Regions from separate parts of the Sporosarcina sp. FSL K6-1508 genome, predicted to be linked through region 2. Evidence: riboswitches for the same ligand, from Rfam matches in the RefSeq annotation. Region 2 holds a riboswitch; each other region holds the start of a gene.
The links. A riboswitch is a leader RNA that binds a small molecule or an ion and turns the genes downstream of it on or off. The one in region 2 is predicted to bind S-adenosylmethionine.

Region 1: another riboswitch for S-adenosylmethionine. It lies ahead of MKZ11_RS07210 (bifunctional homocysteine S-methyltransferase/methylenetetrahydrofolate reductase); the one in region 2 lies ahead of MKZ11_RS02460 (O-acetylhomoserine aminocarboxypropyltransferase/cysteine synthase family protein).
Region 3: another riboswitch for S-adenosylmethionine. It lies ahead of metA (homoserine O-acetyltransferase MetA); the one in region 2 lies ahead of MKZ11_RS02460 (O-acetylhomoserine aminocarboxypropyltransferase/cysteine synthase family protein).
Region 4: another riboswitch for S-adenosylmethionine. It lies ahead of MKZ11_RS07255 (methionine biosynthesis PLP-dependent protein); the one in region 2 lies ahead of MKZ11_RS02460 (O-acetylhomoserine aminocarboxypropyltransferase/cysteine synthase family protein).

The regions. Positions count from the first base shown of each region.
Region 1 covers NZ_JBBOXF010000001.1:1,465,932-1,469,692, reverse strand. The annotation lists gene metE (5-methyltetrahydropteroyltriglutamate--homocysteine S-methyltransferase) at 1-485, opposite strand, end outside; gene MKZ11_RS07210 (bifunctional homocysteine S-methyltransferase/methylenetetrahydrofolate reductase) at 529-2,403, opposite strand; SAM riboswitch class I at 2,575-2,681, opposite strand.
Region 2 covers NZ_JBBOXF010000001.1:565,053-568,813, forward strand. The annotation lists gene MKZ11_RS02450 (homoserine dehydrogenase) at 1-15, opposite strand, end outside; gene MKZ11_RS02455 (alpha/beta fold hydrolase) at 1-866, opposite strand, end outside; gene MKZ11_RS02460 (O-acetylhomoserine aminocarboxypropyltransferase/cysteine synthase family protein) at 871-2,160, opposite strand; SAM riboswitch class I at 2,286-2,401, opposite strand; gene MKZ11_RS02465 (glycerol-3-phosphate acyltransferase) at 2,545-3,171, shown strand; gene MKZ11_RS02470 (aspartate aminotransferase family protein) at 3,232-3,761, opposite strand, start outside.
Region 3 covers NZ_JBBOXF010000001.1:2,215,938-2,219,698, reverse strand. The annotation lists gene MKZ11_RS11145 (PepSY domain-containing protein) at 1-60, opposite strand, end outside; gene MKZ11_RS11140 (hypothetical protein) at 256-1,008, opposite strand; gene metA (homoserine O-acetyltransferase MetA) at 1,070-1,978, opposite strand; SAM riboswitch class I at 2,081-2,187, opposite strand; gene MKZ11_RS11130 (hypothetical protein) at 2,325-2,504, shown strand; gene MKZ11_RS11125 (protein phosphatase 2C domain-containing protein) at 2,805-3,602, opposite strand; gene MKZ11_RS11120 (NUDIX hydrolase) at 3,599-3,761, opposite strand, start outside.
Region 4 covers NZ_JBBOXF010000001.1:1,476,637-1,480,397, reverse strand. The annotation lists gene MKZ11_RS07270 (TIGR04104 family putative zinc finger protein) at 1-59, opposite strand, end outside; gene MKZ11_RS07265 (ABC transporter ATP-binding protein) at 228-959, shown strand; gene MKZ11_RS07260 (ABC transporter permease) at 956-1,711, shown strand; SAM riboswitch class I at 1,788-1,894, shown strand; gene MKZ11_RS07255 (methionine biosynthesis PLP-dependent protein) at 1,971-3,092, shown strand; gene metC (cystathionine beta-lyase) at 3,089-3,761, shown strand, end outside.

The sequences.
Region 1 (3,761 bases), 900 kb from region 2:
ACTGGACCTAAAAGTACAGGCTTACCTTCAATGCCCAACTTTTCTTTTGCTTCTTTATAAAATGCCAATGGACGGTTCTCTACTAGTTTCGGTTTTACACCTTCTAATTCTGGAACAATATAATGATAATTTGTATTGAACCATTTGGTCATTTCAGAAGCAACCCCGTCCTTAGTTCCGCGGGCAATTGCAAAATACGTGTCCAGAGGCACCTTGCCGCCTGCATATGCAAAGCGTTTTGGCACGACACCAAACATAATCGAGGTGTCCAGCACATGATCATATAACGAGAAATCTCCAACCGGAATAAGATCAATACCGAATTCTTTTTGCTTTCGAAGGCTATCTAAACGTAGTTCTTGCGTTATTTTTAAAAGTTCTTCTTCTGAAATTGCTCCATTCCAGAAGCTTTCCAATGCCCTTTTCCATTCACGTTTTCCACCAATTCTTGGGTACCCGTTATTTGAACTTTGTACTTTTACCATCGTATGTTATCCCCTTTATTTTTTATTTTTTATTTTCCATATTTTAATAGACGATACTTTCGGTTTGAATCACCTCCCTTGCAACAACGGCGTCCACTCTGCTGTGTATATACTCCGTTAAATTCACAGTCATGTCGTAACGCATAAAGGGTGTTATTAAATAGATGCCATGAAAATGCTCAAGTGCCACATCGATCAATTCCCTAGAAACTTCTAACCCTTCTCTCGTAGACTGTTCACGATTCCCGTTAGATAATGCCATTCTTGCTCGTACTTGTTCTGTCAACTTAATGCCTGGTACCTCGTTGTGCAGAAATTCGGCGTTTTGCGACGAGGTCAACGGCATAATTCCGATGTATGTCGGTGTCTCAATATGTTTTGTTGCCTCGTAAACTTCTATAATTCTTTCCTTGCTATAGATTGGCTGGGTAATAAAATAATCGGCTCCAGCTTCTATTTTTTTCTCTAATCTCTCAACGGCGCGATCTAAATGGCGAACATTCGGATTAAAGGCCGCTGCCACAGTAAATGACGTTTTCTGTTGCAATGACTTTCCTGACTTTGAAATGCCTCCGTTAAATTGCTTGATAAGTTGAATCAATTCAAAGGATGTCACATCGAAAACAGATGTTGCACCGGGAAAATCGCCTATTTTTGTAGGATCTCCCGTAATTGCCAATAACTCAGTGATACCTAATGTGTGTAATCCCATGAGGTGTGACTGCAAGCCAATCAGATTCCGATCCCGGCATGTCACATGAACAAGGGGTGTGGCCCCAATCTTTTGTTTAACAAGCGATGCCATTGAAGCATTGCAAATTCTTGGGGTCGCCAAGGAATTATCAGCCAATGTGATAGCGTCTACACCTGCATCCTTTAACGCCTGGGCCCCTTCGAAGAATTTAGTCGTATTTAAATGTTTGGGCGCATCAAGTTCAACAATTATCGAATGTCTTTTTTTCACTGTTTCAAGCAATGTTGGTGTTTGCATTCCATTCGTCTTAGACTCCGTAGCCTCTATTTTTGCTTCCTTCTTTTTAACAAGCTTTTCTATAATCGGCTTTCGATTTGGAAGTCCTTTCACTAATGCTTGAATATGTTCTGGCGTTGTCCCGCAACATCCGCCAATTAAACTGACCCCCTCCTTCCTAAAATTCAATGCAAATTTCTCGAAATAGTCAGGTTCATTTTCGTAAAATAATTTACCGTCCTTATATCCTGGATAACTGGCATTCGGATACACCGATAACAGGGCACGCTTCATCACTGGGACAGTTTCTAAAGATTTCAACATATGGTGTGGACCAAGTCGGCAGTTGATGCCGACTATATCAGCGCCTAGATCTTCTAATTGTTGCAATGCGTCCGCAAGCTCCAAGCCATTTTGTAGTACGCCGGCTTCATGCATCGAAACGTTTGTAATGATTGGAAGATCTGTCTCCTCACGTGCTATTTTGAGTACAGTTGTTAATTCATCAAAATCGTAATAGGTTTCTAAAAGTAGTCCATCTACCCCTTCAAGTAGCAGGCAATACAATTGTTCTCTGAAACTGCGCTTGATTTCATCCTTTGTTCCGATAGATGTTCGGGAACCATGAATCCCCCCGATAGTTCCAAGGATGAATGTATTCTCGCCGGCAGCTTTTTTTGCAATTTGGACAGCTGCTTTATTTATTTTTTTTACGCTGTCCTCTAAACCGTGACGTGCTAACTTTATATAATTGGCACCATAGGTGTTTGTTTGTATAATGTCAGCACCCGCCTCAATATATGCCTGATGGATGTGAAGCACCTGATCGGGATGCGTCAAGTTCAGTTCTTCAAAACACAGATCCACCCCATGTGAGTAAAGAAGGGTTCCCATTGCCCCATCACCAATTAAAATGCGTTCTTTCATGGTATCCAGTAATTTCGACAACTATATTTTCTCCTTTCTTTTTCCCACTGCCACAAATATTGTTTTGAAAATCCGTTTTAAAACACCTTCATTTTGAAATTATGTTACTTATTGGAAGAATTTATAAAAACAAAAAAGAGTCTCTTCCTGTATTTAATAAAGGAAGTAGACTCTAAATTTGAATAAGTCTTCTCCTCATCTACCAAGCCGCATTTCCGGCTTGCTGGAATTAGCACCGTGCCAAAATGGCGGTTGCTGAGGTGTCATCGGGCCAGTCCCTATACCTCTCTAGATAAGAAAAACTATTAAGTTGGATTTGTTTACTTATGTTATTACAGACTTTACCTCATTGTTGGAAAATTAGCAACACCTTTTTAAAAAAACATTATATATATTGAAAAAATGAATACAGCATATGCGCTTTACAAGGGTTTTTGGGAGGCCACTGAAAAAGACCCCAATACTTGTAGTGAAATGGAATTCCCACCAATACGGCTTCGACGCCTTGTGGATGGCCTCTATGTGAGAAAGCGCATTTCGTTTTCGGGGATAAGACCTACAACCTGGAGTGCCATAAATCGATCGAATGTGATCAACGAATGTCCCAATACATGAGGAATGGATTAGATATCCTGCTAATATCGCTTCGGCGCTTTGTAGATGCCTCCCGCGATAAGCCGGAAAGGAGAGCACTTGGGAGGGATTGAACTGCATCCCTCCTCAGTCTTATCGCTCCGGCTACCACGAAGTCGCGCCTTCGCTGGATGGTCGATGTGAGAGAGCGCATTTCATTAGCTGTGATGAAATCTGCAATCTGGAGTGTGTCTTTCTTGACTCTAATTCTATATGTTGAACTATTGAATCCGGTGTATAAACTGAGCGAAGGCGCCTTAACAGGGGTAGCCGAAGCCATAAGACTGGCGGCGAAGCTGCTTGGCTTATGGCGGGAGGCATCCCCTAGCGCCGTAGCGGTTCAGTGGAATTCTTTATTTCAATTTATATAGTATCAACTACTACTCACATTATAATCTCGGCATATACATCTCAAAATCACATTTCTCTCGATGATGAACACCCTAGCGCAGGCGCGGCAAAGGGGTCGCCGAAGCCGTAAGACTGGATGCAAAGCGCTAATCCAGGCTTACGGCGAAAGGCACCCCCAAAGCGCCAAGCGATTTACAATCCACACCCCGAACTACAACTCTCTCATTATTGACCGCCATAGCAGATTCAATGGGATTCTTTAATTCAACATATATATTTCATAGTTTCAATTTTTTTCTTCCCGAAATGGCATCTCTGAAATCTTCTTGAATAGTCGTCTAAATAAATAATAATGCCCCTATTGATCACTGCAAATTCTATAACCTTGCATATAA
Region 2 (3,761 bases):
TTTGATTGACGGCATACCGCCACCTCCATAGACTGTTTGATGACGAGTCCCCATTTTTCAAATTCCACTAAGAAACTTTCATAACCATTTTTTGTATTGACCAAACAATAAATTGAGTTGGGAATTAGATGGACAAATGTCCGAATCTCTCCCGTCGGATATATGGGGTCGTCTGTAAACGCAAATGCCACCATTTTTGCGCTTATACGGCGGGAAGCTATTTCAATGCCTCCCCGTCCACGACCAATATCATGTGTATTCATGGCTCGAATTAAAGGATAAAAACTCTCCATGTCGCTTCTGCCATTTTCAAACGGATATAGCATGCTGCCAATGTTAGTCGATTGCGGTGTCGTTGCCATCGGAAAAAGAATATCCATATCTTCCGGATATAAAATTCCCCATTCAAGTACACGCATTCCACCGAGCGAACCGCCAATGATCGCCCGCAATCGGTTGACGCCCAGTACCGTCAACGCTTTCCGTTCGGCATGCACCATATCACGGATTGTCACTTCGGGAAACAAGTTTCTATACAGTTCTCCTGTAGTCGGATTAACTGACAAAGGTCCTGTCGATCCGTCGCTTCCGCCAAGAGCATTAAAAGAGATGACAGAAAATTCATTTGTATCGATACTTTTTCCTTGGCCGACAAGACCACTCCACCAGCCCGGGCATTCATCCGTTCCAACTGTCGCGTGACTTCCTGTCAAGGCATGACAAACAAGTACATGGGGTGCATCTAGCCTACCCGTTCTTTCATAAGCAAGCTGTACATTTACCAAGATGATGCCAGATTCCAATACCAGATGCCCGATTTCCACTATTCCCGTCTCCACGATTGTCACGCCCTTTCTTGTCGCCAAAAAATCACACTGTTACTGGTACCGCTAGTTCAATCGCTTGTGCAAGGTCTGCAATGATATCTTCCACTGATTCAAGACCAACCGATAGCCTGATTAATTCTTCAGTCACGCCTGACTTTTCCAAGTCCTCTGGTCCAAGCTGCTGATGCGTCGTTGAAGCAGGATGTATAATCAGTGATTTTGCATCTCCGACGTTCGCAACATGCGACCATATTTTGACGTTATCTATTACGTTTCGACCAGCTTCACGTCCACCTTTTATACCAAATACAATAATGGAACCGAAGCCGTTTTTCAAGTACTTTTTCGCAAGGTCATAAGATGGATGATCTTCATTGCCAGTGTATGTTACCCATTCAACAGACGGGTGTTGTTTCAGAAACTCTGCTACTTTGATGGCATTTTCATTATGTCTCGTCACACGCAGATGCAGTGTCTCAAGTCCTTGAAGGAAGTTGAATGCACTGTCCGGGTCTAAGCAAGGCCCAAAGTCACGCAATAGTTGAACGCGCAGTTTAGTGGCAAAGGCCGCGCCTGCTGTATCAATTCCGTAACGAAGACCATGGTATGACGCATCCGGCTCAGTGAAGCCCGGGAACCTTCCTTGTGTCCAATCGAATGTACCCGCATCAACAGCTACTCCACCAATCGTTGTACCGTGTCCACCAATCCATTTTGTAGCAGAGTGAATGACCACATCTGCACCAAACTCAATCGGATTCGAACCATAAGGCGATGCAAACGTACTATCTATGAGAAGTGGAACACCTTGTTCATGCGCAATGTCCGCAACCGCTTCAATATCCAAGACATGAAGACTTGGGTTACCGATTGTTTCTGCGAATATTGCTTTTGTTTTATCTGTAATTGCTGTGCGGAAGTTTTCAGGATCTGTTGCATCGACGAATTTCACATTGATGCCGTAACGTGGAAGTGTGGCGGCGAATAGATTATACGTACCGCCGTACAAGTTGCTTGCTGCAACAATTTCATCGCCTGCACCTGCAACGTTCAAGATGGAGAATGCGATTGCCGCCATGCCGGATGAGAATGCAACTGCCGCCGTGCCGCCTTCAAGAAGTGCAATACGCTCTTCAAAAACTGCAACGGTTGGATTTGTGATTCGCGTATAGATATTGCCTGCTTCTTGCAATGCAAATAATTTTTGAGCATGTTCTGTATCCCGGAATACGAAAGATGAGGTTCTGTGAATTGGAACTGCGCGTGAACCTGTTACAGGGTCCGGTTTTTGTCCGCCATGCAGAAGAAGTGTTTCGGGTTGAAGTTTTGTCATCGTCATTACCTCCAGAGTTTTTTTAGATGGATGTGATTGTGATGTGCGGAGGCGTTGGGGGTATTTTCGGAATAAAAAATAACCCCCTTCGCTTAAGAAGAGGGTTACGCTTTCGCTTATTCCTCCCCTTATCTTTCAGACCGTTCACACGAATCTGTAGGAAGTAGCACCTTTGCAAGTTGGTCGCTTGCTGGTTGCCGGGCATCGCAGGGCCTATTCCCTCCGCCGCTCTTGATAAGAGTTTGTGATATTCAGTTTTCCATCTTGTGACATAGTATAGTAGATGTTCCAATACTATGTCAAGCGTTTATTGAATAATATTTCTGAACCTTGTGTTTACCTCGAATGTTATAATGAATCTATCGTTATTTTGGAGGAATGAGTATGTGGTTATGGATTGTAGGTGTGCTGATCTTTGGCTATTCTATCGGTTGCCTGCATGGATCGGGCGTTGCACAGAAAATTTCGGGCATTAATCTGAAAGAAACCGGTGTGAAAAATGCCGGTGCTTCAAATGCGACCATAGTTCTTGGAAAGAAATTTGGTGCACTTGTTGCAGCTATCGACATTGGAAAAGGTGCAGTAGCTGTCCTATTTGTGCAATACTTCGCAGAAAACGCGGAACTTCCAGGAGACATTATAGCTTTACTTTTATTCCTCGCAGGTGCTGCAGCTGTGATCGGACACAATTTCCCGTTTTATATGAATTTCAACGGTGGAAAAGGAACTGCGACAGTGATTGGCGTACTACTTGCCATCGACTGGAAAATTGGACTTATTGGATTCTTACTGTTTGTTATCGTTGCACTGGTTACAGATTTCCTCGTCTTTGGTGTGCTCATGCTTTATGCGACACTTATAGCGATGGCGGTATGGGCAGACGGATACTGGCCAGTTGTGATAGCAGCTTTGTTATTTTTCACCGCCATTTGGAAACATATAGAGAATTTCCAGCGGATGAAAGAGCGTAGTGAGAAGCGCATTTCAGCGGTGTTTAAAAAGAAAAAATAAAAAACTGAGGACTCCTATTAGGAACTCCTCAGTTTTTATTTTAAAAGAGTTAACCTTGGTTCATTCGTTTTCTTTAAATACTTTTTTTATGATTGTAATAATGAAGTCTACATCTTCATCGGTACAAGACAGAGGCGGGCTCAGCGCTAGAATATTATTAAAGCCTGCAACTGTATCACCGTTTCTCCCGATGATAAGGCCATTCGCCTTACATTCTCCAATAATCTTCGCGACACGGGCATTGGAAGCAGGCTCTTTCGTTTCCTTGTCCTCAACGAGTTCGATCCCTAAGAGGAATCCAAGACCACGGATATCACCAACAAACGGATGATTTTTTAAGCTTGCCAGCTCTTTCAGAAGACGCTCGCCAAGTTCTGCCGACCGTTCGACAAGATTTTCTCTTTCAATGATCTCAAGGTTCTTCAACGCAACCGCACAAGCTGCCGGATTCCCACCAAAAGTATTGACGTGACGGAAATGGCTGTTCTCTTCACCCGTATCAAACTTCTCATAAATGTCTTTTCGGATAGCCGTTACTGATAGTGGTAAGTAAGCACTCGTTAGTCCTTTTGCCATCGTAATAATATCCG
Region 3 (3,761 bases), 1.7 Mb from region 2:
CGGGTTTTGATAATGTTCATGCCAATGATGATTTTGGTTATATCGATTATGATTCGTCACCCTATCTCCTCCAATTCGATTATCATGTTATCCTTTACATTCTATTCAAGTTGCGTGGATATGTGCCTAAGTGTAAGCCATCACTTACGTCTAAGACTTTTACCCTTCAGCTCAAAAACAGTTAAGCAGATCCCACGTACATGATTAGTACGTGGGATCTGCTTATTGAAAATCGTATATTTAGCATTATTTTCATCAATCAACGTTCTTCTCTTTTTCTTCCTGCTTTTGATTCAACATAAAGGAAACTTGATCTGACCCGGTCAGTAATTTAGATATATAAGACGATGTCATGCTAAAACTGCCTTCTATCCTTTCTGATAAAAAGTTGGTTCGCTCGTATAGAACCGAGCGGAGATAATCCAGTTGTCTAATTACTTTTTCTAATAATCCTTCTTGTTTGTCCAACCTGCTGGATACATCTTTTTGAAGTTCCTCTTGCTCCAATAATTGTTTTGACAATACCTTTTGATAGTCTAATTGTTCATTTATTTTAGCTGAAATTTCTTCATAGGAAGAAGTCAACGTTTCGAAACGATCTGCTATTTCCTGATTCGACTGGCTGACGTCGTTTACTTTCGCTACGAATTCTCGATTTAGAATTTGCTCATGAGTCAATGTACGATGCAGCATTCTATTTTTTGTTTCTACTTTTGCTAATGACTTCATGACATCTTTCTCAAATTGCTCATGCCGAAAATCACTTTCTTTGATTTCGTTTAAACGATTACGAATTGATTTCAATTGATTGGATTGTGTGCTTTTTTGCTGCTTTAGTAACATTTCCATGATATTGAACTGATGACTGACTGAGTGATTCGCTTCCCTTTGTTCTTTCATCCATTCTGCTATTGGATCTATTTTAAAATGTTCTTGATTCTTCCCCAAAGACTCTGCATCAGTTTTAAAAACATCCGGGTGCCCATTTTTGTTAATAAACAACCCCATCTCTCTTAACCCCCTTGTCGTAGTAGCTTATGCTGTCTACCACAAAAGGGTCATTGAGCAGTTATTCCCATTCATAAGGCGTTTCTTGGTATACATAATAATTCAGCCAGTTAGAAAAGAGCAAATGCGTGTGAGAACGCCATGTATTCAGTGGCTCTTTGGATGAATCATCATTCGGAAAATAATTTTCTGGGATATCAACAGATACTCCTTTTTTCAGATCACGCGCATACTCTTCTGCAAGTGTATCCGCATCGTATTCCAAATGCCCTGTAATCATAATATGTTTACTATCTTTAGAGATGACGATGAAAGCTCCAGCATCTTCTGATTTTGCTAGCAGGTGTAGACGAGGATCATTTTCTATTTCTTCTGTCGAAACGGATGTATAGCGTGAGTGCGGTGCTTTGAATTCATCATTAAAGCCACGTGCAAGATTATTCGTCGGGTCGGAAAGTCGATGTGTAAATACACCTGAGCACTTTTTCGGCAACTCAAATTTTCCAATTCCATAATGATGATATAGCGCTGCTTGGGCACCCCAGCAAATATGTAAAACAGAAGTTACATTTTCTTTTGACCATTCCATAATCTCCGTCATTTCTTTCCAGTAATTAACGTCCTCAAATTCCAAATGCTCAATCGGGGCACCTGTAATGATCAATCCGTCGAAACGACGATGCTTCACATGTTCAAATGTTGTATAAAAAGCATTCAAATGTGTTTTACTAACATTTTTCGAATCATGTGTTGCTGTGTTCAGAAAGGTAACATTCACTTGCAGTGGAGTATTTCCCAATAAACGCAGAAGCTGTAGCTCAGTTCTTTCTTTTTCTGGCATCAAATTCAAAATTGCAATGGTCATTGGACGTATATCTTGTGACGTTGCACGTTCTTCATCCATCACGAATATTTTTTCTTTCTTTAACAGTTCCCCTGCCGGTAATTGTTTCGGTATGTTGATTGGCATTTTTGTCTCTCCCTTTTTAAATTGTTATGTATGATTTTATTTCAAAATAAAAAACCCACTTTTCTGTAAGATAAGAAAAGAGGGTTAACCTTGGGCTCTCTGTTCTTATCTCTCAAGAAAAAATCTTGTTGGAGGTAGCACCTTCCTGACTATGTCAGAGGTTGCTGAAGCTTCGCAGGGCCAATTCCCTCAGCTTCTCTTGATAAGAATATTTAATTAACTTCCATTATACTACTTAACTCATTATTGTAAATGGTCTTTTTCTTTTGCAAAAATTTTCATCGGATAAATTCTCTCTGTAAAGCCACATTAACAAAGTACTTACTAATTGAAAGGAGCTGTTACAATGGGAAGAGATGACGACAAAACTGGTGGGAATAATGCGCGTTCGTTGCCGCAGACACCAAAAAACCAAAAAATAAAACCTGGTGACATGGAAGCAGAAATGGCCCGCGAGTTTGCTGAATTGAGTTCCCTAAAACCAAAACGTGAACGAATGAATCCAAATGCAAAGAAAAGAAAATGAGTAACCTTGGCAACAGCGCTAATTAAAGCGTTGATACCTCTCGCTAGTATGATACTAGCGAGAGGTATTATTTATATTCAACCTAAATTAGATGCTTTCTTCAATTCCTCCGTCATTTGCCCGACCAAATCAGGTCCTCGGTAAAATTGTGGTAGTGTATTTTGGAAGTGATCTACATGCCATTCATCATTTTCTTTTCTGCAATTATCGTTTGATGATATCTTGTCCAGTTGTTTGACTACAGTAAAATCCTGTTAGTTTTCCTAATTCTTTAAACTGATTACCCGTGTACTTTGTTCCTCATTCCCTATAATCGCTCGGGATGCTGCCTTGCTTTGCTACTTCCACATTCCATGCAATAATTGTTGTACTGTCTCGTACATTCTGTCTTTCGATTTCCATCAACAACTGCGAAATACTTACATCAAGTTCTTTTTCATTCAGTGCAACAACAAGATTTGTCGGATCCAAAAAAGGTTCCCCTGGGCTTTCAACCAAACCATCAGTCGTAAGGAAAATGAGGTTGTTCCCTTTTCTTAATTCCCTTGTCCCTGACGTGTAGCATGGTACTTCTTGCTCAAACGTATTCACTTGGCCAATCCACTCGAAGAATTGCCTTTGGTTGAGTTGGAATTGGTTAAGAGCAATTAATTCCGGATGCAATACATATACTAAGCAATCTCCAACCGAAAACCACCATACGTAATTATCTTTCCTAACGACGATAAGACAAGCCGTTTCTCCCGTGACACATCTGCATTTATTCAAAAATTGTTCAGATTGAAAAATCCCAAGTAACTTCCCTTCCAAACGTTTAAATTCTGGAGGACCTTTCATTTCTAAAATCTCCACCAATTTTTCTTTATGCTGCTCGATTGTTTGAATGACAAGTTCCGCACTTTCGGCACTTTTATGTGCATCCAAAATAGCCGCGAATTCCCAATCCTCATTTTGCCAAACGATGCATCCATCTTCGTTCTTTGTTTGTCCCGCTGAAGAATTACCTCCAAAACGACCAACGACGATACGATTAATCCACCGAACATCCCGTTCATCGACAAAGTCCTTTTCACTTCCAACCCAAGAAAGGTTATTCATGAATGTTCAACCAATCGGTAAGGCCTCATTTCATAACTTTCATAAGCAATCGAATCGCTAATTCGAGCATTATTCACTCTAGACATAAATTGCGGACGTTTAATCCAATCTCCTACCTGTTCTTTATTAAAGTCGACAAATTGTACGTCAATCGTTTTG
Region 4 (3,761 bases), 910 kb from region 2:
CAATTTTTACATGTCGGCATTTTCTCATCTCCAGTTAATACATATACGATCTTGATCACTAACAAGTTTCATTTGTTCCTCAATAAAAGTAAATCTTCCTTTCTGGGGAATAAAGGTAGACAAATACCAATGAACGATTAGCAACAAACACTTTTTAGAACTATAATAGAGTTTTCTTGCATGATAAAATACGCTATATAAATAAGAAGTTAGTAGGAGCGAATTGAATGTCTAATTTTTATGAACCTGCCTTGCATTTTCATAACGTCAATTATTCCATTGATGATGTACATATTTTAAAAAACATAACGGGTTCCTTTCCAAAAGGGAAAATCACTACGCTTGTTGGCCCATCCGGAGCAGGAAAAACGACGTTGCTCAAATTATGTAATGGTTTGATATCCCCCACTTCCGGCGAGATTTATATTCATGAAAAACCAATTCTCACATATGAGCCGGTTGAACTCCGCCGTCATGTCGGAATCGCCCTTCAAAGTGCACCAATGATAAAAGGTACCGTCTTCCATAACTTAGCACTCCCTTTGGAACTTCAAGGTGAAAAAATGCCTGAACAGAATGCGGTTGAAATTCTGGAAGACGTCGGGTTGGATAAACAGTTTTTACATAGGAAAACGGATGATTTGTCAGGTGGACAACGGCAGAAAGTATCAATCGCCCGTACACTGATTAATCGCTCTGAAATCCTATTGCTGGATGAAATAACCTCCGCCTTGGACCGATCATCATTACATGAAATTGAAGAGTTGATCGTTAAAATCAATCGGAAATACGGCGTGACAATCATTTGGATTACACATAACTTGCAGCAAGCGTTATCAATCGGCGATTATACCTGGGTGCTTATGGACGGTAAAGTCATTGAAACGGGCAAAAGTGACTTATTGAAATCGCCGACAAATGAATTCGTGAAGCAGTTTGTACAAGGAGGCGAAGAATGAGTTATTTGACGTTATCCATCACACTTATTTTTGTTATCATCCCCCTCCTACTATCGAAAACACTGCGCTTAGGGTTGGAAAAAGATACGCTTATTGCAACAGTCCGATCCATTATCCAGTTGCTCGCTGTAGGATATATTCTCAAATTCGTCTTCGATTCCGAAAATCTTTTGTACATCGGATTGATGGTTACATTAATGATCGCGGCAGCGACGCAAAACGCACGGAAGAAAGGAAAAGCAATCGAGGGAATTACGTGGAAAATCGCAATCACATTAGTTTTTATCGAAGTGCTTACACAAAGCATTTTACTAGGCTTCCAGATTGTGCCGCCAACCGCGCAATATATCATTTCAATCAGCGGTATGGTCATTGGTAACTCAATGGTTCTCTCGATTCTCTTTCTAAATCGATTTACAGCCGAGGTCGAAACCTATCGTGACGAAACAGAACTTATCCTTTCACTCGGCGGAACGCCAAAACAAGCAATCCATAGGCAGCTCATCAATGCGATTAAGGCAAGTATGATCCCAACTATCGAAAGTCAGAAGACAATGGGCTTAGTCCAGTTACCCGGCATGATGAGCGGTCAAATTATCGCAGGCGCCGACCCCATTCAAGCGGTTCAATTCCAGTTGCTCATTATCTTCCTATTATTGACGACAGCGGCAGTGACAAGCGCATTACTTGGATTTTTATCATATCCCAGTTTATTCAACCAACGTATGCAACAACTCAGGGAGAAGCATTAACAATCTACCCCTTGTTTTATTTTCCATAGCGTGCTAAAGTTATGGAAATTGTTTTTTCACATAATTTCATATTTTATTCTTATCAAGAGAGACCGAGGGAATGGCCCAATGACGTCTCAGCAACCAACCTGTTCAGGTACGGTGCTAATTCCTTTAGGTGTCCATTTCCCTAGAAGATAAGAAGATTGTCTGCGATATTTCGGGGACCCTCTTCTTACAGAGGGTCTCTTTTTTTATTTCAAAGAAAAGGGTGACTATAATGACAAAAAGAAGTTTGGAAACAATTCTAGTGCAATTAGGCAATAACAGTGATTCGAAAACAGGTGCTGTCAATCCGCCGATTTATTTATCAACTGCATACAAGCATAAGGGTCTCGGCCAATCGACTGGCTACGACTATACAAGAACAAAAAATCCGACCCGTTCCATTTTAGAAAAAGGCATTGCTAACTTGGAGGGTGGAGATGGTGGTTTCGCTTGCAGTTCCGGCATGGCGGCGATTCAGTTAATCCTTACCCTGTTTCGTCCCGGTGATGAATTAATTGTTCCAGAAGATATTTACGGCGGCACATACCGCTTACTCGAACAGTATTCTGATGTCTATTCAATCCACACGTTGTACACGGATTTTACTGATGTAAATGAAACCGAGAAGTTGATTTCGCCGAAGACGAAGGCACTCTTCATCGAAACACCTACGAATCCATTAATGCAAGAATTCGATATTCTTCAGTATGCCGAACTCGCAAAAAAACATGATTTACTGTTAATTGTCGACAACACGTTTTTAACGCCCTATTTCCAAAGACCAATCGAACTAGGCGCCGATATTGTCATGCATAGCGCAACGAAATATATCGGCGGGCATAATGATGTTCTCGCTGGTCTTGTCATAGCAAAAGGCGAGAAACTTTGCGAAAAATTGGCTGCCAACCATAACGCAATCGGCGCGGTCCTTTCCCCTTCTGATTCTTGGTTAATAATCAGGGGGTTGAAAACACTGCATTTAAGGATGAAACAGCATGATGCAAATGCAAAAGTAATCGTAGACTTTTTGAAAGATGAACCGCTTGTAGCAGACGTTCTCTATCCAGGCAAAGGTGGTATGCTCTCATTTCGATTAAATGACAGTCAATCGGTCGGACCGTTTCTTGAAAATCTGCAACTCATTACATTTGCGGAAAGTCTGGGCGGGGTGGAAAGTTTTATAACTTATCCAGCAACGCAAACACATGCAGATATCCCGAGAGAAGAACGGATACGTCGAGGTGTCTGCGACCGGCTTTTACGTTTTTCTGTTGGAGTAGAAGAAGCGGATGATTTGATTGCAGATTTGAAGCAAGTATTTGCAACTTTGAAAAGTGAGGTGCTAGTGCCATGAGTTTGAATGAAGAGCGATTAGAAACAACTATCATTCACGCATCCACAAGGGGAGAATACGAGCGGAAATCAGGGGCTGTTAATGTTCCGATTTACTTATCTTCCACGTTCCATCAAGAAAGTTTTGATGGCTTTGGACCATATGACTACAGCCGGTCGGGCAATCCAACGAGAGAGGCTTTGGAGAAATCCATCGCCACATTGGAAGGCGGTGCAAGAGGGTTGGCGTTCGCTTCCGGAATGGCTGCTATCTCCTCTGCATTTATGCTTCTTTCTTCCGGCGACCATATCGTTGTCACTGAAGATGTATATGGCGGAACGTACCGCTTTGTGACCGAAGTTTTGCCAAAGTTCGGGATTGACCATACATTTGCAGATTTGACGAATGTGGAACAAACGGCCCAAGCTATTCAGCCAAATACAAAAGTAATTTACATCGAAACACCATCTAATCCTCGTTTGGGCATTACGGATATTGAGGCCATTGTAAAACTTGCAAGAGAGAATGATTGTCTAACGTTTCTCGACAACACATTCATGTCACCACTCTACCAGCGCCCTCTTGACCTAGGCGTCGATGTCGTCGTTCATAGTGCAACTAAATTTTTATCGGGTCACAGTGATATCATTGCCGGTTTAGCAGTGACAAAAGATGAGACACTCGGCAATC